4 regions of the Shigella dysenteriae genome follow, and region 4 is predicted to be linked to each of the others. Evidence: predicted binding sites of a transcription regulator. Region 4 holds the regulator's gene; each other region holds the start of a gene.
The links. Region 4 encodes Fur, which represses iron uptake genes when iron is present. Its sites were predicted from a motif close to ATAATAATGAGAACNACTATCAA; they were not measured.
Positions count from the first base shown of each region.

Region 1: the regulator Fur is predicted to act here: its motif matches at 4,308-4,330, upstream of exbB (tol-pal system-associated acyl-CoA thioesterase).
Region 2: the regulator Fur is predicted to act here: its motif matches at 2,110-2,132, upstream of sodA (superoxide dismutase [Mn]).
Region 3: the regulator Fur is predicted to act here: its motif matches at 2,167-2,189, upstream of bfd (bacterioferritin-associated ferredoxin).

Region 1 covers NZ_CP055055.1:3,999,310-4,005,036, forward strand. Annotated here, with positions in the region: gene yghX (YghX family hydrolase) at 1-2, opposite strand, end outside; gene gpr (L-glyceraldehyde 3-phosphate reductase) at 159-1,199, shown strand; gene HUZ68_RS19070 (TIGR00645 family protein) at 1,239-1,733, opposite strand; gene yghA (NADP(+)-dependent aldehyde reductase) at 1,924-2,808, shown strand; gene exbD (TonB system transport protein ExbD) at 3,080-3,505, opposite strand; gene exbB (tol-pal system-associated acyl-CoA thioesterase) at 3,512-4,246, opposite strand; gene metC (cystathionine beta-lyase) at 4,498-5,685, shown strand.
Region 2 covers NZ_CP055055.1:5,064,020-5,069,746, forward strand. Annotated here, with positions in the region: gene rhaR (HTH-type transcriptional activator RhaR) at 41-889, shown strand; gene rhaT (L-rhamnose/proton symporter RhaT) at 886-1,920, opposite strand; gene sodA (superoxide dismutase [Mn]) at 2,205-2,825, shown strand; gene kdgT (2-keto-3-deoxygluconate transporter) at 3,085-4,068, shown strand; gene yiiM (6-hydroxyaminopurine reductase) at 4,217-4,891, shown strand; gene cpxA (envelope stress sensor histidine kinase CpxA) at 4,997-5,727, opposite strand, start outside.
Region 3 covers NZ_CP055055.1:4,351,857-4,357,583, forward strand. Annotated here, with positions in the region: gene rplC (50S ribosomal protein L3) at 1-202, opposite strand, end outside; gene rpsJ (30S ribosomal protein S10) at 235-546, opposite strand; gene HUZ68_RS20865 (prepilin peptidase) at 925-1,392, shown strand; gene bfr (bacterioferritin) at 1,389-1,865, opposite strand; gene bfd (bacterioferritin-associated ferredoxin) at 1,938-2,132, opposite strand; gene tuf (elongation factor Tu) at 2,315-3,499, opposite strand; gene fusA (elongation factor G) at 3,570-5,684, opposite strand.
Region 4 covers NZ_CP055055.1:1,453,299-1,459,025, forward strand. Annotated here, with positions in the region: gene glnS (glutamine--tRNA ligase) at 1-275, shown strand, start outside; gene chiP (chitoporin ChiP) at 855-2,261, shown strand; gene HUZ68_RS06800 (ChiQ/YbfN family lipoprotein) at 2,311-2,637, shown strand; gene fur (ferric iron uptake transcriptional regulator) at 2,721-3,167, opposite strand; gene uof (fur leader peptide) at 3,160-3,246, opposite strand; gene fldA (flavodoxin FldA) at 3,456-3,986, opposite strand; gene ybfE (LexA regulated protein) at 4,126-4,419, opposite strand; gene ybfF (esterase) at 4,559-5,323, opposite strand; gene seqA (replication initiation negative regulator SeqA) at 5,508-5,727, shown strand, end outside.

The DNA of each region.
Region 1 (5,727 bases), 2.5 Mb from region 4:
ATCATTGCACTCCTCAGTTGGTGTTTTTTTAAGCAAAGCATAAGCACGTGTTTTTGCCCAGTTTTTCGTCACTCTGTGAGCCAGACTACGGGATACGCGCTGATGAATCGCTAAACTAGAAACATTGTTTCGAAATTGAATGGTGGAAAGGAGAGGTCATGGTCTGGTTAGCGAATCCCGAGCGTTACGGGCAGATGCAGTACCGTTATTGCGGAAAAAGCGGTTTACGCCTGCCCGCGTTATCGCTCGGTTTATGGCACAATTTCGGTCACGTTAACGCGCTGGAATCACAGCGTGCGATCCTGCGTAAAGCGTTTGATTTAGGCATTACGCACTTTGATTTAGCCAACAATTACGGGCCGCCTCCAGGAAGCGCAGAAGAGAACTTTGGTCGCCTGCTGCGGGAGGATTTTGCCGCTTATCGCGATGAACTGATTATCTCTACCAAGGCTGGCTACGATATGTGGCCCGGCCCTTACGGCTCTGGCGGTTCACGTAAATACCTGCTCGCCAGCCTCGACCAAAGCCTGAAGCGTATGGGGCTTGAGTATGTCGATATCTTTTACTCTCATCGCGTCGATGAAAATACGCCGATGGAAGAAACCGCCTCTGCGCTGGCTCATGCGGTACAAAGCGGTAAGGCGCTGTATGTCGGGATCTCCTCTTACTCGCCAGAGCGGACGCAAAAAATGGTCGAGTTGCTGCACGAGTGGAAAATTCCGCTGTTAATTCATCAACCTTCGTACAATTTACTAAACCGCTGGGTGGATAAAAGCGGCCTGCTGGATACCCTGCAAAATAACGGCGTGGGCTGCATTGCCTTTACTCCTCTGGCTCAGGGATTGCTGACCGGAAAATATCTCAACGGCATTCCTGAAGATTCACGGATGCATCGTGAAGGGAATAAAGTTCGTGGCCTGACGCCGAAAATGCTCACCGAAGCCAACCTCAACAGCCTGCGCTTATTGAATGAAATGGCACAGCAGCGTGGACAATCAATGGCGCAAATGGCGTTAAGCTGGTTGCTGAAAGATGATCGCGTGACGTCGGTATTGATTGGTGCCAGCCGCGCGGAGCAACTTGAGGAGAACGTGCAGGCGCTGAATAATCTGACATTTAGCACCGAGGAGCTGGCGCAGATTGATCAGCATATCGCCGATGGCGAGCTGAATCTGTGGCAGGCGTCTTCCGATAAATGACCTGTTAATAACGGGCGCGAGAACCGCGCCCGAATCAGATCAGTGATTATGACGAGTTAGTCGGTCAAGATAGCCCATCACAAATGCAGAGAGCACAAACGTCAGATGGATAATGACGTACCACATCAGTTTGTTATCCGGGACATTTTTCGCATCCATAAAGACGCGCAGTAAGTGAATGGAAGAAATTGCCACAATCGACGCTGCTACTTTGTTTTTCAGCGACGTTGCGTCCATTTTCCCCAGCCAGTTCAGCTTCTCTTTGTTCTCGGAGATATCGAGTTGTGAGACGAAATTCTCATAACCGGAAAACATCACCATCACCAGCAAACCGCCAACCAGCGTCATATCCACCAGCGACAGCAACACGAGGATCAAATCTGATTCCGCCATCGAGAAGATATTCGGCAGTACGTGAATAATCTCCTGGAAGAACTTCAGCGCCAGGGCAACTAACGCCAGCGAAAGGCCAAAGTACACGGGGGCAAGCAGCCAGCGAGAAGCATACATTGCATTTTCAAGAAAACGTTCCATACATTCCTGTCGTGTAGTTAAAACGGGCAACAGTATATCGCAATTGAGTAAACAGCACGCAACAGCAAATCAACATATCCGTTAAACCTTTGTCGCATAATTCTGAGGGTTAGGGATCTTCCTGGTTCCCTTATCAACGCATCGAGAGCGTCTACCCTTAAAGGACGTTGAACCTGAAGGGAGAAAAACGATGTCTCATTTAAAAGACCCGACCACGCAGTATTACACTGGTGAATATCCCAAACAGAAACAACCGACGCCAGGCATCCAGGCGAAGATGACACCGGTACCTGATTGCGGCGAGAAAACCTATGTTGGTAGCGGTCGCCTGAAAGATCGTAAAGCCCTGGTGACAGGGGGCGATTCCGGAATCGGTCGCGCTGCCGCCATCGCTTACGCGCGTGAAGGGGCTGACGTGGCGATCAGTTATCTTCCCGTGGAAGAAGAAGACGCTCAGGATGTGAAAAAGATCATTGAAGAATGCGGACGCAAAGCCGTTCTGCTGCCAGGCGATTTAAGCGATGAGAAATTTGCCCGTTCGCTGGTTCACGAAGCGCATAAGGCCTTAGGTGGGCTGGATATTATGGCGCTGGTCGCCGGGAAACAGGTTGCCATTCCTGATATTGCAGACCTCACCAGCGAACAGTTTCAAAAGACCTTTGCCATTAACGTTTTCGCACTGTTCTGGCTAACCCAGGAAGCGATACCCCTGCTACCGAAAGGTGCAAGTATCATCACCACTTCGTCAATCCAGGCATACCAGCCAAGCCCGCATTTACTGGACTATGCGGCTACGAAGGCGGCGATTCTGAACTACAGCCGAGGCCTGGCAAAACAAGTCGCGGAGAAAGGTATTCGGGTGAATATTGTCGCGCCAGGCCCGATCTGGACAGCACTGCAAATTTCCGGCGGACAAACGCAGGATAAGATCCCGCAGTTTGGTCAGCAAACGCCGATGAAACGTGCGGGGCAACCGGCGGAACTGGCCCCTGTATATGTTTATCTGGCAAGTCAGGAGTCGAGCTACGTCACCGCAGAAGTGCACGGCGTGTGCGGCGGCGAGCATTTAGGTTAAAAAAAAGCCCGGTTGTGAAAAGCAACCGGGCATCATTGTGAATTCACTCTTACCTGATGTGGCGAAAACGCCTTATCCGCCTACAAACGCATGAAGATTCAACATGTTGCAATAGATTTTGTAGGCCTGATAAGCGTAGCGCATCAGGCATTGAGCACCTAATGCCGGATGCGGCGTGAACGCCTTATCCGGCCTACAAACGCACGAAGATTCAACATGTTGCAATAGATTTTGTAGGCCTGATGAGCGTAGCGCATCAGGCAATTCTACTTTACTTCGCTTTGGCGGTTTCTTCGCCGACCAGACCTATCTTCAGGTAACCCGCCTGATGCAGCGTATCCATTACCTTCATCAACGTCTCGTAATCGACGGTTTTATCCGCTCGGAAGAAGATGGTGGTGTCTTTCTTACCTTCGGTTAACGCATTCAACGCCGTAATCATTGTTTCATCGGTGACCGGATCGTTACCGATAAACATCGAGTTGTCTGCCTTCACCGACAGATAAACCGGTTTTTCTGGGCGCGGCTGCGGTGTGCTGGTAGAAGCAGGCAAGTTCACCTTCACATCTACCGTCGCTAACGGTGCCGCCACCATAAAGATAATCAGCAGAACCAACATCACGTCGATAAACGGCGTCACGTTGATATCATGCATTTCGCCGTTATCGTCGAGGTTTTCGTTAAGATGCATTGCCATCGGACATTATCCTGCGCGTAATTTTTGTGCGACACGAACCGGATGCGCAGCGGCGCTGGCTTCCAGATCCAGGTCACGGCTTTGCAGCAATAATACCTGCGCTGCAACATCACCCAGCATCGCTTTAAAGCCGCCAATCTGACGCGCGAATACGTTATAGATAACGACCGCCGGAATCGCTGCCACCAGACCGATTGCCGTTGCTAACAGAGCTTCTGCGATACCCGGCGCAACGACTGCCAGGTTAGTAGTCTGCGTTTGCGCGATACCAATAAAGCTGTTCATGATGCCCCAGACCGTACCAAACAGCCCAACGAACGGCGAAATCGCGCCGATGGTTGCCAGATAGCCGTTACCGCGGCCCATTTGACGACCTACTGCGGCGACCCGACGCTCCAGACGAAAGCTGGTACGTTCTTTAATACCTTCGTTATCGTCGCTGCCTTCTGACAGTTCCAGCTCATTCTGCGCTTCATTGAGCAAATGCAGGCTTAAGCTTTTGCTACCAAAATCAGCGGCGATATCGTTGGCCTGGTTTAAGGAACGCGCTTCAGCCAGCAGTTGCTGCTCGCGCTTAAGGCGACGCTTCTGATTGAAGAACTCTACGCTCTTACTGAAGAAGATTGCCCAGGTGACTACGGAGGCCAAAATAAGCCCAATCATCACGCACTTAACGACAATATCGGCGTGCTGATACATACCCCAGACGGAAAGGTCCGTCTGCATTAAATTATTACCCACTGTGTATCTCCAGGACGCAAGTCACAAAATCTGCGCATAATAATATCAAAACGACGTCGAATTGATAGTCGTTCTCATTACTATTTGCATACTGCCGTACCTTTGCTTTCTTTTCCTTGCGTTTACGCAGTAAAAAAGTCACCAGCACGCCATTTGCGAAAATTTTCTGCTTTATGCCAATTCTTCAGGATGCGCCCGCGAATATTCATGCTAGTTTAGACATCCAGACGTATAAAAACAGGAATCCCGACATGGCGGACAAAAAGCTTGATACTCAACTGGTGAATGCAGGACGCAGCAAAAAATACACTCTCGGCGCGGTAAATAGCGTGATTCAGCGCGCTTCTTCGCTGGTATTTGAGAGTATGGAAGCCAAAAAGCACGCGACGCGCAATCGCGCCAATGGCGAGTTGTTCTATGGACGGCGCGGAACGTTAACCCATTTTTCCTTACAACAAGCGATGTGTGAACTGGAAGGTGGCGCAGGCTGCGCGCTATTTCCCTGCGGGGCGGCAGCGGTTGCTAATTCGATTCTTGCTTTTGTCGAACAGGGCGATCATGTGTTGATGACCAACACCGCCTATGAACCGAGTCAGGATTTCTGTAGCAAAATCCTCAGCAAACTGGGCGTAACGACATCATGGTTTGATCCGCTGATTGGTGCCGATATCGTTAAGCATCTGCAGCCAAACACTAAAATCGTATTTCTGGAATCGCCGGGTTCCATCACTATGGAAGTCCACGACGTTCCGGCGATTGTTGCCGCCGTGCGCAGTGTGGTGCCGGATGCCATCATTATGATCGACAACACCTGGGCAGCCGGTGTGCTGTTTAAGGCGCTGGATTTTGGCATCGATGTTTCTATTCAGGCCGCCACCAAATATCTGGTTGGGCATTCAGATGCGATGATTGGCACTGCGGTGTGCAATGCCCGTTGCTGGGAGCAGCTACGGGAAAATGCCTATCTGATGGGCCAGATGGTCGATGCCGATACCGCCTATATAACCAGCCGTGGCCTGCGCACATTAGGTGTGCGTTTGCGTCAACATCATGAAAGCAGTCTGAAAGTGGCTGAATGGCTGGCAGAACATCCGCAAGTTGCGCGAGTTAACCACCCTGCCCTGCCTGGCAGTAAAGGACACGAATTCTGGAAACGAGACTTTACAGGCAGCAGCGGGCTATTTTCCTTTGTGCTTAAGAAAAAACTCAATGATGAAGAGCTGGCGAACTATCTGGATAACTTCAGTTTATTCAGCATGGCCTACTCGTGGGGCGGGTATGAATCGTTGATCCTGGCAAATCAACCAGAACATATCGCCGCCATTCGCCCACAAGGCGAGATCGATTTTAGCGGGACCTTGATTCGCCTGCATATTGGTCTGGAAGATGTCGACGATCTGATTGCCGATCTGGACGCCGGTTTTGCGCGGATTGTATAACATTGCCACTTTTGGACAATTTTGCAGACATTTTATTGTGAA
Region 2 (5,727 bases), 1.5 Mb from region 4:
TGCGAATAATCAACTTCGTTCTCTGGCCGAGGTAGCCACGGTGGCGCATCAGTTAAAACTTCTCAAAGATGATTTTTTTGCCAGCGACCAGCAGGCAGTCGCTGTGGCTGACCGTTATCCGCAAGATGTCTTTGCTGAACATACACATGATTTTTGTGAGCTGGTGATTGTCTGGCGCGGTAATGGTCTGCATGTACTCAACGATCGCCCTTATCGCATTACCCGTGGCGATCTCTTTTACATTCATGCTGACGATAAACACTCCTACGCTTCCGTTAACGATCTGGTTTTGCAGAATATTATTTATTGCCCGGAGCGGCTGAAGCTGAATCTTGACTGGCAGGGGGCGATTCCGGGATTTAGCGCCAGCGCAGGGCAACCACACTGGCGCTTAGGTAGCATGGGGATGGCACAGGCGCGGCAGGTTATCGGTCAGCTTGAGCATGAAAGTAGCCAGCATGTGCCGTTTGCTAACGAAATGGCAGAGTTGCTGTTCGGGCAGTTGGTGATGTTGCTGAATCGCCATCGTTACACCAGTGATTCGTTGCCGCCAACATCCAGCGAAACGTTGCTGGATAAGCTGATTACCCGGCTGGCGGCCAGCCTGAAAAGTCCCTTTGCGCTGGATAAATTTTGTGATGAGGCATCGTGCAGTGAGCGCGTTTTGCGTCAGCAATTTCGCCAGCAGACTGGAATGACCATCAATCAATATCTGCGGCAGGTCAGAGTGTGTCATGCGCAATATCTTCTCCAGCATAGCCGCCTGTTAATCAGTGATATTTCGACCGAATGTGGCTTTGAAGATAGTAACTATTTTTCGGTGGTGTTTACCCGGGAAACCGGGATGACGCCCAGCCAGTGGCGTCATCTCAATTCGCAGAAAGATTAATTCGCCATGCCGATGCCGACGATGTTAGCGGCGACAATAATCACCACACAACCGAGGCTCAACACCGTTACCGGACGGCGTCCTGCATTGTTCCACTCTTTCAGCACCAGCCCGACGATACCGCCGCACAATACATAGAAGCTCATATGCAGCATCCAACTGATGTAGTCATATTGCGCCGGAATGCGGGCGTGGCCCCAGGCATAGAAAAAGAATTGCAGATACCACATCAACCCGCCCAGTGCCGAGAGTAACACATTGTGAATGATCAGCGGTTTTGCCAGCGAGAAGTCGGCTTTTAGCGACAAATCCTTCACTTTTGCCAGACGAATAAAACAGAAACCGAGGTTGATGATCGCGCCGCCGCCCATGATGACAACATAGCTTGGCAGAGCGACATACAGTGGATCGACGCCAAGTGCGGCAGCGGCTTCATGCATCGGTTTTGCGGCGTTCATCGCAAAGGACATCCCGGCAGAGAAAATGCCGCACATCACCGCTAGCACCAGCCCTTTTTTCAGATTGAACTCTTCGGCTTTAATGCCCATCTTGCGCTCTTTCAACTGCCCGGCTCGAGTTACAATCCCTACGCCAATCAGCGCCACCAGAACGCCGAGCAACGTCATGCGTCCGCCTTCGGTGTTAATCAGCACATCGAAATTGCCGTTGATAATTGGCGTCATCAGCGTACCGACAATCAACGTAATGCCAATGGCGATGCCAATTCCCATCGACATGCCGAGATAACGCATGGTCAGGCCGTAGTTGATATTACCGATCCCCCACATAGCGCCGAACAGAAAAACAGGCAGCAGCGTAGAGAGACTAAACGAGCTGTAATACGCCCAGAAATTCGGTAGTAACAGGGCGCTGATGGCCCACGGCAGAATAATCCACGAAACAATCCCACCGACTGACCACATGGTTTCCCATGACCATTTTTTTACTTTTTTGAACGGAGCGTAAAAACAGGCTGCACTGGCCGCGCCGATCAAATGCCAAAATATCCCCATCGTAATCGCGTTACTCATCTTCTTATCCTCATCATTTTTCGTCGCGTCACATCTCCGACGAGATGAGTGTAAAAATCGTGCTGTCGATTAACCTTTCGCCTGTTGCCGCCGTTGTCGATTTACTGGCAATCACGGCATTAAGTGGGTGATTTGCTTCACATCTCGGGCATTTTCCTGCAAAACCATACCCTTACGAAAAGTACGGCATTGATAATCATTTTCAATATCATTTAATTAACTATAATGAACCAACTGCTTACGCGGCATTAACAATCGGCCGCCCGACAATACTGGAGATGAATATGAGCTATACCCTGCCATCCCTGCCGTATGCTTACGATGCCCTGGAACCGCACTTCGATAAGCAGACCATGGAAATCCACCACACCAAACACCATCAGACCTACGTCAACAACGCCAACGCGGCGCTGGAAAGCCTGCCAGAATTTGCCAACCTGCCGGTTGAAGAGCTGATCACCAAACTGGACCAGCTGCCAGCAGACAAGAAAACCGTACTGCGTAACAACGCTGGCGGTCACGCTAACCACAGCCTGTTCTGGAAAGGTCTGAAAAAAGGCACCACCCTGCAGGGTGACCTGAAAGCGGCTATCGAACGTGATTTCGGTTCCGTAGATAACTTCAAAGCAGAATTTGAGAAAGCGGCAGCTTCCCGCTTTGGTTCCGGCTGGGCATGGCTGGTGCTGAAAGGCGATAAACTGGCGGTGGTTTCTACTGCTAACCAGGACTCCCCGCTGATGGGTGAAGCTATTTCTGGCGCTTCCGGCTTCCCGATTCTGGGCCTGGATGTGTGGGAACATGCTTACTACCTGAAATTCCAGAACCGCCGTCCGGACTACATAAAAGAGTTCTGGAACGTGGTGAACTGGGACGAAGCAGCGGCACGTTTCGCGGCGAAAAAATAATCATTTGCCGTCTGCTGCAATGAGGCGTTTACGCCGCATATCAGCTTAAAAAATGAACCATCGCCAATGGCGGTGGTTTTTTTGTGATCAATTTCAAAATAAAAACAATGATCCGATAAAAATAAAACAGCGTTTCAATTGATGTGGTTTTGATCACTTTTATTGATTAAATGAATGTCTATCTTCGTTTCCATCAACACTGATGCTCCATTGAGGAATTACGCATCAGCCCTTAAAAATATGCCGACAGGTGATGGAAATGCAGATAAAACGCTCGATTGAGAAAATCCCGGGGGGGATGATGCTCGTCCCGCTATTCCTTGGCGCACTGTGCCACACCTTCTCGCCGGGGGCGGGGAAATATTTTGGATCATTCACCAACGGGATGATTACCGGTACGGTGCCCATTCTGGCGGTGTGGTTTTTTTGCATGGGGGCGTCAATAAAATTAAGCGCGACGGGAACGGTACTGCGTAAATCCGGTACGCTGGTGGTAACTAAAATTGCCGTCGCGTGGGTGGTTGCGGCAATTGCCTCGCGTATTATTCCGGAACATGGTGTTGAAGTTGGATTCTTTGCCGGACTTTCAACGCTGGCGCTGGTGGCGGCGATGGATATGACCAACGGCGGACTTTACGCTTCCATCATGCAGCAGTACGGCACAAAAGAAGAAGCTGGGGCATTTGTGTTGATGTCGTTGGAGTCCGGGCCGCTCATGACGATGATTATTCTGGGCACTGCCGGGATTGCCTCGTTTGAACCGCATGTTTTCGTCGGCGCAGTATTACCGTTCCTGGTGGGCTTTGCCCTTGGGAACCTTGACCCTGAATTACGAGAATTTTTCAGCAAAGCGGTGCAGACGCTGATTCCATTCTTTGCCTTCGCACTAGGCAATACCATTGATTTGACTGTAATTGCCCAGACAGGTTTGCTGGGGATCCTGTTGGGTGTGGCAGTAATTATCGTGACCGGTATTCCGTTGATTATCGCCGATAAATTGATTGGCGGTGGCGATGGCACTGCCGGAATTGCCGCTTCCAGTTCCGCAGGGGCCGCGGTAGCGACACCTGTGCTGATTGCAGAAATGGTGCCTGCGTTTAAACCGATGGCTCCGGCAGCAACTTCGCTGGTAGCGACGGCAGTCATTGTGACTTCGATTCTGGTGCCAATTCTTACCTCTATCTGGTCACGTAAAGTCAAAGCCAGAGCGGCGAAAATCGAAATTTTAGGTACGGTGAAATAAACCTGCTTCCTTAATCCCCACCGCCGGATGAACTAACGTTCGTCCGGTTTGCTATTGAGTTCCTGCCTGGATACTTACCGCGAAAACAGCACGCCTGACATAAAATAAATATGGTCTAATGGGGAAATTTCTCGTGGAGAGGGAACAGATGCGATATCCGGTTGATGTATATACAGGCAAGATTCAGGCTTATCCCGAAGGCAAACCCAGCGCAATTGCCAAAATCCAGGTTGATGGTGAGTTGATGCTGACGGAGCTGGGGCTGGAAGGTGACGAGCAGGCGGAGAAAAAGGTTCACGGCGGGCCAGACAGAGCGCTGTGTCATTATCCTCGTGAGCACTATCTCTACTGGGCGCGGGAATTTCCGGAACAGGCAGAGTTGTTTGTTGCGCCTGCGTTTGGTGAAAATCTCTCTACCGACGGTCTGACGGAAAGTAATGTTTATATGGGCGATATTTTCCGCTGGGGAGAGGCATTAATTCAGGTCAGCCAGCCGCGCTCGCCTTGCTATAAACTCAATTACCATTTTGATATCAGCGATATAGCGCAGTTGATGCAAAACACGGGTAAAGTGGGCTGGCTATATAGCGTGATAGCGCCGGGGAAAGTGTCTGCGGACGCACCGCTGGAGCTGGTTTCCCGTGTCAGCGATGTGACCGTGCAGGAGGCTGCCGCCATCGCATGGCATATGCCGTTTGATGACGATCAGTATCACCGTTTACTCTCCGCCGCCGGGTTATCGAAAAGCTGGACGCGGACGATGCAAAAGCGCCGACTGAGCGGCAAGATCGAAGATTTTTCCCGCCGGTTGTGGGGAAAATAACCCCCGGAGTGTAGGCCTGATAAGACGCTATCAGCGTCGCATCAGGCATCCTGCTCAAATGCCGGATGCGGCGTAAACGCCTTATCCTGCCTACAAATGCGGAGTTTAACTCCGCTTATACAGCGGCAACCAAATCACCAGCCGTAAACCGCCCAGCGGGCTGTCTTCTGCTTTCACCCAGCCACGATGCTGCTGAATGGCGGTTTCAACAATCGCCAGCCCCAAACCTGTACCGCCAGATTCACGATCGCGTGCTTCATCGGTCCGATAGAACGGACGGAAAATCTGTTCGCGATCTTCCGGGCTAACGCCAGGACCATCGTCGTCCACCGTAATGGTGATACCGTCTTTATCTACCGCAAAGCCAACTTCAATCTTCGTATGGGAATAACGCAGGGCATTACGAACAATGTTTTCCAGCGCACTCTCCAGGGCGTTCGGGTTGCCGTACAGCGGCCACGGCCCAGGCGGGAAGTTAACTGTCAACGACTTGCCCATTTGCTCGGCTTCGAACGCCGCGTTATCCAGCACTTCACTCCACAACTGATTGGCTTTGATGGTCTCGCTAACCAGCGCGTTTTTTTGCTGATTACGTGACATCACCAACAGGTCGTTAATCATGCTGTCCAGACGTTGCGCTTCGGTTTCAATACGCTCCAGTTCCTTGCTTTCACCACTACGACGGCGCAGTAACGCCGTACCCAGTTGCAGACGCGTCAGCGGGGTGCGCAGCTCGTGAGAGATATCAGAAAGCAGACGCTGCTGAGAGGTCATCATGCGCTCCAGCGCGGTGACCATCTGGTTAAAACTGGCACCTGCGGCAAGGAATTCCTGTG
Region 3 (5,727 bases), 2.2 Mb from region 4:
AGTGGCCAGCTTCAGGCTTGGTCACACGGTTAGCTTTTTTAGCACCGGTGGTCACCTGAATAGCACGGTAGCCATCGTTAGCCAGGTCTTTAACCTGAGTAACGCGGTTTGCTTCAACTTCGATTACGGTTACTGGGATAGAAACGCCGTCTTCTGTGAAGATACGGGTCATACCCACTTTTTTACCGACTAAACCAATCATTGTTTCAACCTCTCAATCGCTCAATGACCTGATTAACCCAGGCTGATCTGCACGTCTACACCGGCAGCCAGATCCAGACGCATCAGAGCATCAACGGTTTTCTCGGTTGGCTCAACGATGTCAACCAGACGCAAGTGAGTACGGATTTCGTACTGATCGCGCGCGTCTTTGTTGACGTGCGGGGAGATCAGAACAGTGAAGCGCTCTTTGCGTGTCGGCAGCGGGATCGGACCACGGACCTGCGCACCAGTGCGCTTGGCAGTCTCGACGATTTCCGCGGTTGCTTGATCGATCAGACGATGATCAAACGCTTTCAGGCGGATACGGATTCTTTGGTTCTGCATGAGACCAGAGCTCCAATTATTTTATAAACGAAAATGATTACTCCTCAGACCCATTACGATTGATGGGAGAGTGTAACCGTTCTTACGTAGCTCCCCGATTGGGAGCATTGTTAGGTAGCCAAATTCGGCTAACTGAGGTTCAGATTGAACCTGCTGTCAACTACGACAAGCCCGCGCATTATACGCAAATCTGAGCCTGACGCAAGCATCGGGTAGAAATTAATCGCAACGCGCAGATTGCGAGCTGCATTCCACGAAATTTGTAAGGTTGTGAAGATAGCGTTTTTCACCGGAATCAGGTTAACAAATCAGCGCTCTCTCTGTTGCTGAGCATCCGGAGTTATTCGATGGTGATACTCCAATTACAGAGGATGTTTTATGGACACTACCCTTCCCTTTCTAATTTTGTACGCTTGTTTATCAGCCCTACTTTTTTTCTGGGATGCAAAGCATGGCTTGTTACCTGACAGATTTACGTGCCCGTTACTCTGGTCAGGTCTTTTGTTCTATCAAGTTTGTCATCCTGATGGTTTAGCCGATGCGTTATGGGGGGCAATTATTGGTTACGGCACATTCGCTGTCATTTACTGGGGGTATCGCATACTGCGCCATAAAGAAGGATTAGGCTATGGTGATGTGAAGTTTCTCGCCGCCCTTGGCGCCTGGCATTCATGGGCCTTCTTACCACGACTGGTTTTCCTTGCTGCCTCATTCGCTTGCGGAGCCGTAGTTATTGGTCTGCTCATGAGAGGAAAAGAATCATTAAAAAACCCGCTGCCTTTTGGGCCATTTCTGGCGGCTGCGGGTTTCGTTATAGGCTGGGATAGTTTGCTGATAGGCCGTTAATCTTTAACTTTAATTTGTGATTGCAGGTAATTTTGCAGGCCAATTTTGCCAATGAGATCTAACTCTGTTTCGAGCCAGTCAATATGACCTTCTTCATCGGCAAGGATCTCGATCATCATATCGCGGCTAACATAGTCATGAACGCTGTCGGCATACGCGATAGCCTCACGCAGATCCTTCGCACCTTCCAGCTCTAATCGCAGGTCGGATTGCAGCATCTCTTCGACATCTTCACCGATCCCTAGCTTACCTAAATCCTGTAAGTTGGGGATTCCTTCTAAAAACAAAATACGCTCGATATATTTATCAGCGTGTTTCATCTCATCGATGGATTCATGGTATTCGACGTCATTAAGACGCATCAGTCCCCAGTTTTTAAACATCCGGGCATGGAGAAAATACTGATTGATTGCGACAAGCTCATTTCCCAATAGTTTATTGAGATAATTTATGATTTTAACATCACCTTTCATTTTATAGTCCCTCCGCTTCCACTATTAGAGCGTAGATGGGGCTAGCGGGATGTCAAAAAATAAGCGTGGGCTTCAGGCAATCTCTTTAAATTCTGGCATCTGCATCAACTCGTCCTGCATCACTTCGCGCGCGGCGCGAATGCACTTACCACATTGATTTCCCACAGGAATAAACTTACGCAATTGTTGGAAAGATTGCGGATGAAACTGACGGACTGCCTGGCGAATTTTTTTGTCACTTACACCATTACACAAACAAACGTACATGATTGCTCCCGTTCAAATTCTGCGCAAAGTGTAAATGAGAATAGTTATGATTACAATAGCACAGTTTTATTTGCTCCATAGTTCAGCGAGCAAAATTACGACTAAATATTTCGAGCTCAAATTACGGGCAGCAAAAAGGGCGCCGAAGCGCCCTTTTCAATTCAAAACTAATTAACGTGTAATTAGCCCAGAACTTTAGCTACAACGCCCGCGCCAACGGTACGGCCGCCTTCACGGATTGCGAAACGCAGACCGTCGTCCATCGCGATCGGGTGGATCAGGGTAACAACCATTTTGATGTTGTCGCCCGGCATTACCATCTCTACGCCTTCCGGCAGTTCGATGGTACCAGTCACGTCAGTAGTACGGAAGTAGAACTGCGGACGGTAGCCTTTGAAGAACGGAGTATGACGGCCGCCTTCATCTTTGGACAGAATGTACACTTCAGATTCGAACTTGGTGTGCGGCTTGATGGTGCCCGGCTTAGCCAGTACCTGACCACGTTCGATTTCTTCACGTTTGATACCACGCAGCAGAACACCTACGTTCTCACCAGCACGGCCTTCGTCCAGCAGTTTGCGGAACATTTCAACGCCAGTACAGGTAGACTTCTGAGTCTCTTTGATACCAACGATTTCAACTTCTTCACCAACTTTGATGATACCGCGTTCTACACGACCGGTAACAACGGTACCACGACCGGAGATGGAGAATACGTCTTCGATCGGCAGCAGGAACGGCTTGTCAATCGCACGCTCTGGTTCCGGGATATAAGAATCCAGGAAGCCAGCCAGTTCCAGGATTTTCGCTTCCCACTCTGCGTCGCCTTCCAGCGCTTTCAGAGCAGAACCACGAACGATCGGAGTGTCGTCGCCCGGGAAGTCGTACTGAGACAGAAGTTCACGAACTTCCATTTCAACCAGTTCCAGCAGCTCTTCGTCATCAACCATGTCGCATTTGTTCAGGAACACGATGATGTACGGAACGCCTACCTGACGACCCAGCAGGATGTGCTCACGAGTCTGCGGCATCGGGCCGTCAGTCGCAGCAACTACCAGGATCGCGCCGTCCATCTGAGCAGCACCGGTGATCATGTTTTTAACATAGTCGGCGTGCCCCGGGCAGTCTACGTGTGCGTAGTGACGGGTCGGGGTGTCATATTCAACGTGAGAAGTGTTGATGGTGATACCACGAGCTTTTTCTTCCGGCGCGTTATCGATCTGGTCGAATGCACGAGCAGCACCGCCGTAGGTTTTAGCCAGTACGGTGGTGATTGCAGCGGTCAGAGTAGTTTTACCGTGGTCAACGTGGCCGATAGTACCAACGTTAACGTGCGGTTTTGTACGTTCAAATTTTTCTTTAGACACGGCTATATTCCTTACTATAGTGCTCTCCCCTTCAGGAGAGAGCACGGGACTTTGGTATTAACCCTTAGGCTTATTTACCACGGGCTTCAATTACGGCCTGAGCAACGTTACTCGGCGCTTCATCATACTTCAGGAATTCCATAGTGTATGATGCACGACCTTTGGTCAGAGAACGCAGCTGAGTTGCGTATCCGAACATTTCAGACAGCGGTACTTCAGCGTGGATCTTAACGCCAGTAACTTCAGATTCCTGACCTTTGAGCATACCACGACGACGGCTCAAGTCACCGATAACGTCACCGGTGTTCTCTTCCGGAGTTTCTACTTCAACCTTCATGATCGGCTCAAGCAGAACTGGTTTCGCTTTCTTAAAGCCTTCTTTAAAGGCGATAGAAGCAGCCAGTTTAAACGCCAGTTCAGAGGAGTCAACGTCATGGTAAGAACCGAAGTGCAGACGAATACCCATGTCTACTACCGGGTAGCCTGCCAGCGGACCTGCTTTCAGCTGTTCCTGGATACCTTTATCAACGGCCGGGATGTATTCGCCAGGGATTACACCACCTTTAATGTCGTTGATGAACTCGTAGCCTTTCGGGTTTGAACCCGGCTCCAGCGGGTACATGTCGATAACAACATGACCATACTGACCACGACCACCAGACTGTTTCGCGTGTTTACCTTCAACATCGGTAACTTTCTGGCGGATAGTTTCACGGTAAGCAACCTGCGGTTTACCTACGTTCGCTTCAACGTTGAATTCACGCTTCATACGGTCAACGATGATGTCGAGGTGCAGTTCGCCCATACCCGCAATGATGGTCTGGTTAGATTCTTCGTCAGTCCATACACGGAAAGACGGGTCTTCTTTAGCCAGACGGCCCAGAGCCAGACCCATTTTTTCCTGGTCAGCTTTGGTTTTCGGTTCAACTGCGATGGAGATTACCGGCTCAGGGAATTCCATACGTTCCAGAATGATCGGCGCATCCGGGTCACACAGGGTGTCACCAGTGGTTACGTCTTTCAGACCGATAGCAGCAGCGATGTCGCCCGCGCGAACTTCTTTGATCTCTTCACGTTTGTTAGCGTGCATCTGAACGATACGACCGAAACGCTCACGTGCAGCTTTCACGGAGTTCAGTACGGTATCACCAGAGTTAACCACACCGGAGTAAACACGGAAGAAGGTCAGGTTACCAACAAACGGGTCGGTAGCGATTTTGAACGCCAGTGCAGAGAACGGCTCGTCATCACTTGCGTGACGTTCAGCCGGAGTGTCTTTACCGTCGTCCAGGATACCGTTGATCGCAGGTACGTCAACCGGGGATGGCAGGTAATCAATTACCGCATCCAGCATCGCCTGAACACCTTTGTTCTTGAACGCAGAACCACAGGTTACCAGGATGATTTCGTTGTTCAGAACGCGCTGACGCAGAGCACCTTTGATTTCTGCTTCAGTCAGTTCTTCACCACCCAGGTATTTTTCCATCAGCTCTTCAGAAGCTTCAGCTGCGGATTCGATCAGGTTCTGGTGCCATTCGTTAGCCAGTTCAACCATGTCTGCCGGGATATCTTCGTATTCGAAGGTTACGCCCTGGTCAGCGTCGTTCCAGTTGATAGCTTTCATTTTCACCAGGTCAACAACACCGGTGAAATGTTCTTCAGCACCAATCGCCAGCTGCAGCGGAACCGGGTTCGCGCCCAGACGGGTTTTGATCTGGTTAACAACTTTCAGGAAGTTCGCACCCATACGGTCCATTTTGTTAACGAACGCAATGCGCGGAACTTTATATTTGTTTGCCTGACGCCATACGGTTTCAGACTGCGGCTGAACACCACCAACTGCGCAGTAAACCATTACCGCACCATCGAGCACACGCATGGAACGTTCTACTTCGATTGTGAAGTCAACGTGCCCCGGGGTGTCGATGATGTTGATGCGATGCGGCTCATACTGCTTAGCCATACCAGACCAGAATGCAGTAGTCGCAGCGGAAGTGATGGTAATACCACGTTCCTGCTCCTGCTCCATCCAGTCCATGGTTGCAGCGCCGTCATGAACTTCACCGATTTTATGGTTTACACCGGTGTAGAACAGAATACGTTCGGTAGTAGTGGTTTTACCGGCGTCGATGTGCGCACTGATACCGATGTTACGGTAGCGTGCGATGGGTGTTGTACGAGCCATTTGTTTCCTCGTTTATCTTTTAGGCGTTCAATTTAAGTAGCCC
Region 4 (5,727 bases):
ATGCGCTGCCGGTTGAAATCCGCCTGTACGACCGTCTGTTCAATGTGCCGAACCCTGGTGCTGCGGATGATTTCCTGTCGGTGATTAACCCGGAATCGCTGGTGATCAAACAGGGCTTTGCTGAACCGTCGCTGAAAGACGCGGTAGCGGGTAAAGCATTCCAGTTTGAGCGTGAAGGTTACTTCTGCCTCGACAGCCGCCATTCCACTGCCGAAAAACCGGTATTTAACCGCACCGTTGGGCTGCGTGATACCTGGGCGAAAGTTGGCGAGTAATTTTAAGTTTCGCTATGCCGGATGGGGCGTTTACGTCGCATCCGGCAAGGAACAGACAAACAGTTTCAAACGCTAAATTGCCTGATGCGCTACGCTTATCAGGCCTACATGATCTCTGCAATATATTGAGTTTGCGTGCTTTTGTAGGCCGGATAAGGCGTTCACGCCGCATCCGGCAAGAAATATGCAAACAATCCAAAACGCCGCGTTCAGCGGCGTTTTTTCTGCTTTTCTTCGCGAATTAATTCCGCTTCGCAATTTATCCATAAAATAAATTTAAAATAACAAAACATAATTAAATAAAATGTAACCGCTTTCATCTTGCTGGAATTTCACGCTTTTATTCTTCTGCAAGCCTTTCAACCGCAAACTTAAGCCTTGTAACAAAAATCATCAAAATATGTGCGGTTGCTCATGTTCTTACATTCTGGTTACAGAAAGAGATTGATAATTCGCGTCGCGAAAAATAGTCTGTTCCTGTAGTCAGCGAGACTTTTCTCAACGCTACTTTTTTAATTTTTATTTTTTTTCGCTGTTCACCTTTGGTGCAGCAATTTATACGTCAAAGAGGATTAACCCATGCGTACGTTTAGTGGCAAACGTAGTACGCTGGCGCTGGCTATCGCCGGTGTTACAGCAATGTCGGGCTTTATGGCAATGCCGGAGGCTCGCGCCGAAGGATTCATCGAGGATTCAACCTTAACCGGCGGTATCTATTACTGGCAGCGTGAACGCGACCGTAAAGATGTTACCGACGGCGACAAATACAAAACCAACCTTTCTCACTCCACCTGGAATGCCAACCTCGATTTTCAGTCCGGTTATGCTGCTGATATGTTCGGCCTTGATATTGCTGCGTTTACGGCGATTGAAATGGCGGAAAACGGCGACAGCTCTCACCCGAACGAAATCGCGTTTTCAAAAAGTAATAAAGCCTATGACGAAGACTGGTCCGGCGACAAAAGCGGTATAAGCCTGTATAAAGCTGCGGCCAAATTTAAATACGGTCCGGTTTGGGCGAGGGCAGGTTATATTCAGCCAACCGGTCAGACGCTGTTAGCGCCTCACTGGAGCTTTATGCCGGGTACTTATCAGGGTGCGGAAGCCGGAGCGAATTTTGATTACGGCGATGCTGGTGCGTTGAGTTTCTCCTACATGTGGACCAACGAATACAAAGCACCGTGGCATCTGGAAATGGATGAGTTTTATCAGAACGATAAAACCACCAAAGTTGATTATCTGCACTCCCTTGGTGCGAAATACGACTTCAAAAATAACTTCGTACTGGAAGCGGCATTTGGTCAGGCGGAAGGGTATATCGATCAATACTTTGCCAAAGCCAGCTACAAATTTGATATCGCCGGTAGCCCGTTAACCACCAGCTACCAGTTCTACGGTACGCGCGATAAAGTTGACGATCGCAGCGTCAACGATCTTTATGACGACACCGCCTGGCTGCAAGCGTTGACCTTTGGTTACCGGGCGGCTGACGTAGTGGATTTGCGCCTCGAAGGCACCTGGGTTAAGGCTGAAGGTCAGCAGGGATACTTCCTGCAACGTATGACTCCAACCTACGCTTCCTCCAACGGCCGCCTGGATATCTGGTGGGATAACCGTTCCGACTTCAACGCTAACGGGGAAAAAGCGGTCTTCTTCGGTGCGATGTATGACCTGAAAAACTGGAATCTTCCAGGCTTCGCCATCGGCGCTTCCTACGTTTACGCATGGGATGCAAAACCTGCGACCTGGCAGAGCAATCCGGATGCGTACTACGACAAGAACCGGACTATTGAAGAATCTACATACAGCCTGGATGCGGTCTACACCATTCAGGATGGCCGCGCCAAGGGCACGATGTTCAAATTGCACTTCACCGAATACGACAACCACTCCGACATCCCAAGCTGGGGCGGTGGTTACGGCAACATCTTCCAGGATGAGCGTGACGTGAAATTTATGGTAATCGCACCATTCACCATCTTCTGATGCCCGACGTGGCAGGTTTTGTGCCTGCCGCACATTTGAGGAATTTGCTATGAAAAAACTGATTCTCATCGCCATGATGGCATCGGGGCTGGTGGCTTGTGCGCAATCAACCGCGCCACAGGAAGACAGCCGTCTGAAAGAGGCATACAGCGCCTGTATCAACACCGCACAAGGTTCGCCAGAAAAAATTGAAGCCTGCCAGAGCGTGTTAAACGTGCTGAAGAAAGAGAAACAACATCAGCAGTTTGCCGACCAGGAAAGTGTACGCGTACTGGATTATCAGCAGTGTCTGCGTGCAACGCAAACCGGAAATGATCAGGCGGTGAAAGCCGATTGTGATAAGGTCTGGCAGGAAATTCGCAGTAATAACAAATAAGTGAGAGCTGTAACTCTCGCTTTTCTTATTTCCCTTGCATAAAAAAGCCAACCTACAGGTTGGCTTTTCTCGTTCAGACTGGCTTATTTGCCTTCGTGCGCGTGCTCATCTTCGCGGCAATCGCCTTCGGCACAGTGACCGTAAAGATAGAGACTGTGGTTAGTCAGGCGAATGCCATGTTTTGCGGCAATTTCACGCTGACGCGCTTCGATGGAATCATCACTAAATTCGATAACCTTGCCGCAGTCGAGGCAGATCAGGTGATCGTGGTGATGTTGCTGTGTCAGTTCAAATACGGATTTACCGCCTTCAAAATTGTGGCGGGTGACGATACCAGCGTCGTCAAACTGGTTCAGTACGCGATATACCGTAGCCAGACCAATTTCTTCACCCATATCGATCAGACGTTTGTATAAATCTTCCGCACTGACGTGATGGTTGTCCGGCTCCTGAAGGACTTCCAGGATTTTTAAACGAGGAAGCGTTACTTTCAGGCCAGCTTTCTTTAGGGCGGTATTGTTATCAGTCATGCGGAATCTGTCCTGTTACTAAGCGGTTCACTTCATTAGAAGAAGTGACAGAATTTGCTCTTGAGATAATGCGTATCATTATAGAATTGCCACGCCTAAATGAAAACCACAAGTCCCTGGCAAATATTGTTAATAAAAACGTGGCACAGCTTACATTTACAACGGCAAGGCCACTTGAACACCGGGACATTGTACAGGTACAACAGCAAAAGTTACAAATTTGTAGCAATTATTTTGATTGGCATTATCTATTAATACGGCGTAGACATGAGTCTACGCCGCATCACATCAGGCATTGAGAATTTCGTCGAGATGCAACTCTTCAGAAATCTGTTTAACCCATTTTTCTACACGTTCAGCGGTCAGTTCCGGCTGACGGTCTTCGTCGATAGCCAGACCGACAAAGTGGTCGTCATCTGCCAGACCTTTTGATGCTTCGAAATGATAGCCCGCAGTTGGCCAGTGACCAACGATGGTTGCACCGCGCGGTTCAATGATGTCGCGGATGGTGCCCAATGCGTCGCAGAAATATTCGGCGTAATCTTCCTGGTCACCACAACCAAACAGCGCAACCAGTTTGCCATTGAAATCAATCTCTTCGAGAGTCGGGAAGAAGTCATCCCAGTCACACTGCGCTTCGCCGTAATACCAGGTTGGGATGCCCAGCAGCAGAATGTCATAAGCTTCCAGATCTTCTTTGCTGCTTTTTGCAATGTCATGGACATCGGCAACGTCTTTACCAAGCTGTTTTTGAATCATTTTTGCGATATTTTCGGTATTACCGGTGTCGCTGCCGAAAAAGATGCCAGTGATAGCCATGAGTGAAATAACCTCTTGAAACTTATTGAAATGGGGGTGGAAAATTGCCCACGGATAAAGGCAATCATAGCAGAACAGGCAGTCTTGCGGAATCAGCAAACGAGCAGGACTGCACACTGTGCTACATGAAAGTGGAAATTTAAACGATGCCCTGACTACGCAGCGCCGCCAGTTGCTGCATTAACATCTCTTCGATCAGTTCGCTACGGCTCATATTGCGCGATTCCGCCAGCTCGTTCAGCGCCTCGACAGCTTCCGCGTTCAGCTTCAGTTCGACACGCTTAAGGCCACGTACTTTGTCGCGTTTTAGTTGGTTGCGTTTATTAATACGCAGCTGTTCATCGCGCGAAAGCGGATTAGTTTTCGGTCGTCCCGGTCGACGCTCGTGCGCGAACAGATCTAATGTCGTACGGTCCGTTTGTTCTTTGGCCATGATCTTGGTGACTTCGGGGGAAACAATCAGCCAGGCCTCTGCCCGGATGGATAGCGCGCCATAATACATCAGCGCGATGAGTCACGCCAACGCCCACGCGCGGAAAGCGACGCGGACGCTGGGTTTTTAATCAGTTGCGTTAATCATTGAGATAGCGACGGATAGCGCGTAATACCGCATCCGGTTTTTCAGCATGGACCCAGTGACCCGCGCCTGCAATCACATGCGCCCGTGCCTGTGGAAATTGTGCCAGTAAATCATCACGGTACTGCTCGCTAACATACGGAGAATTACCACCAGGGATAAACAGGGCAGGGTGATCCCATGCCGGGATTTTCTCCCAACCCACAATATGCGGATACTGATCCCACAATACCGGCACGTTAAAGCGCCACTCCCCGTCAACAAAAGATTTCAACAGAAACTGAATCACCCCTTCTTCATTAAGATGCTGGCGCATTATTGCTGCTGCTTGCTGGCGAGTTTGTGCGTCCGATTCACTGACCGCGTTGATGGCCGCGAAAATCTCATCATGCCGGCGAACGTGATAGTCGACCGGCGCGATGTCAATCGCCACCAGTTTATCGATGCGATCGGGAGCCAGTGCAGTAAGTGCCATTACCGCTTTACCGCCCATGGAGTGACCGATAAATGTTGCTTTGTCGATCTGCTGTGCATCCAGAGTATCAACAAGATCCTGCGCCATCGCCGGGTAATTCATTACCGGATCTCTCGGTGAAAGACCGTGGTTACGCATATCAACCTGGATGATATTGTGATCGTTTACCAGATCGCGAGCCAGTACGCCAAGGTTGTCGAGGCTGCCAAACAGACCATGGACAAGAACGATGGGAGAATTATTGTGCTGGTTTTGTGCAGTTTGCGCGCGGATATTCAATTTCATGGCAAAGTTCTTTTTTTCGCGTTGTCGGGTTAGGGTATTATGTTGACCATTGTGCCACAGGGCTGCAACAAATAAGGTTTATTCCGAGTTTTTCTGCAAGCCAGGCTTGACGCTATCCGCTGCCGGGATTTATTCATATACTCCTGGCGACTTGTATTCAGCTAAGACACTGCACTGGATTAAGATGAAAACGATTGAAGTTGATGATGAACTCTACAGCTATATTGCCAGCCACACTAAGCATATCGGCGAGAGCGCATCCGACATTTTACGGCGTATGTTGAAATTTTCCGCCGCATCACAGCCTGCTGCTCCGGTGACGAAAGAGGTTCGCGTTGCGTCACCTGCTATCGTCGAAGCGAAGCCGGTCAAAACGATTAAAGACAAGGTTCGCGCAATGCGTG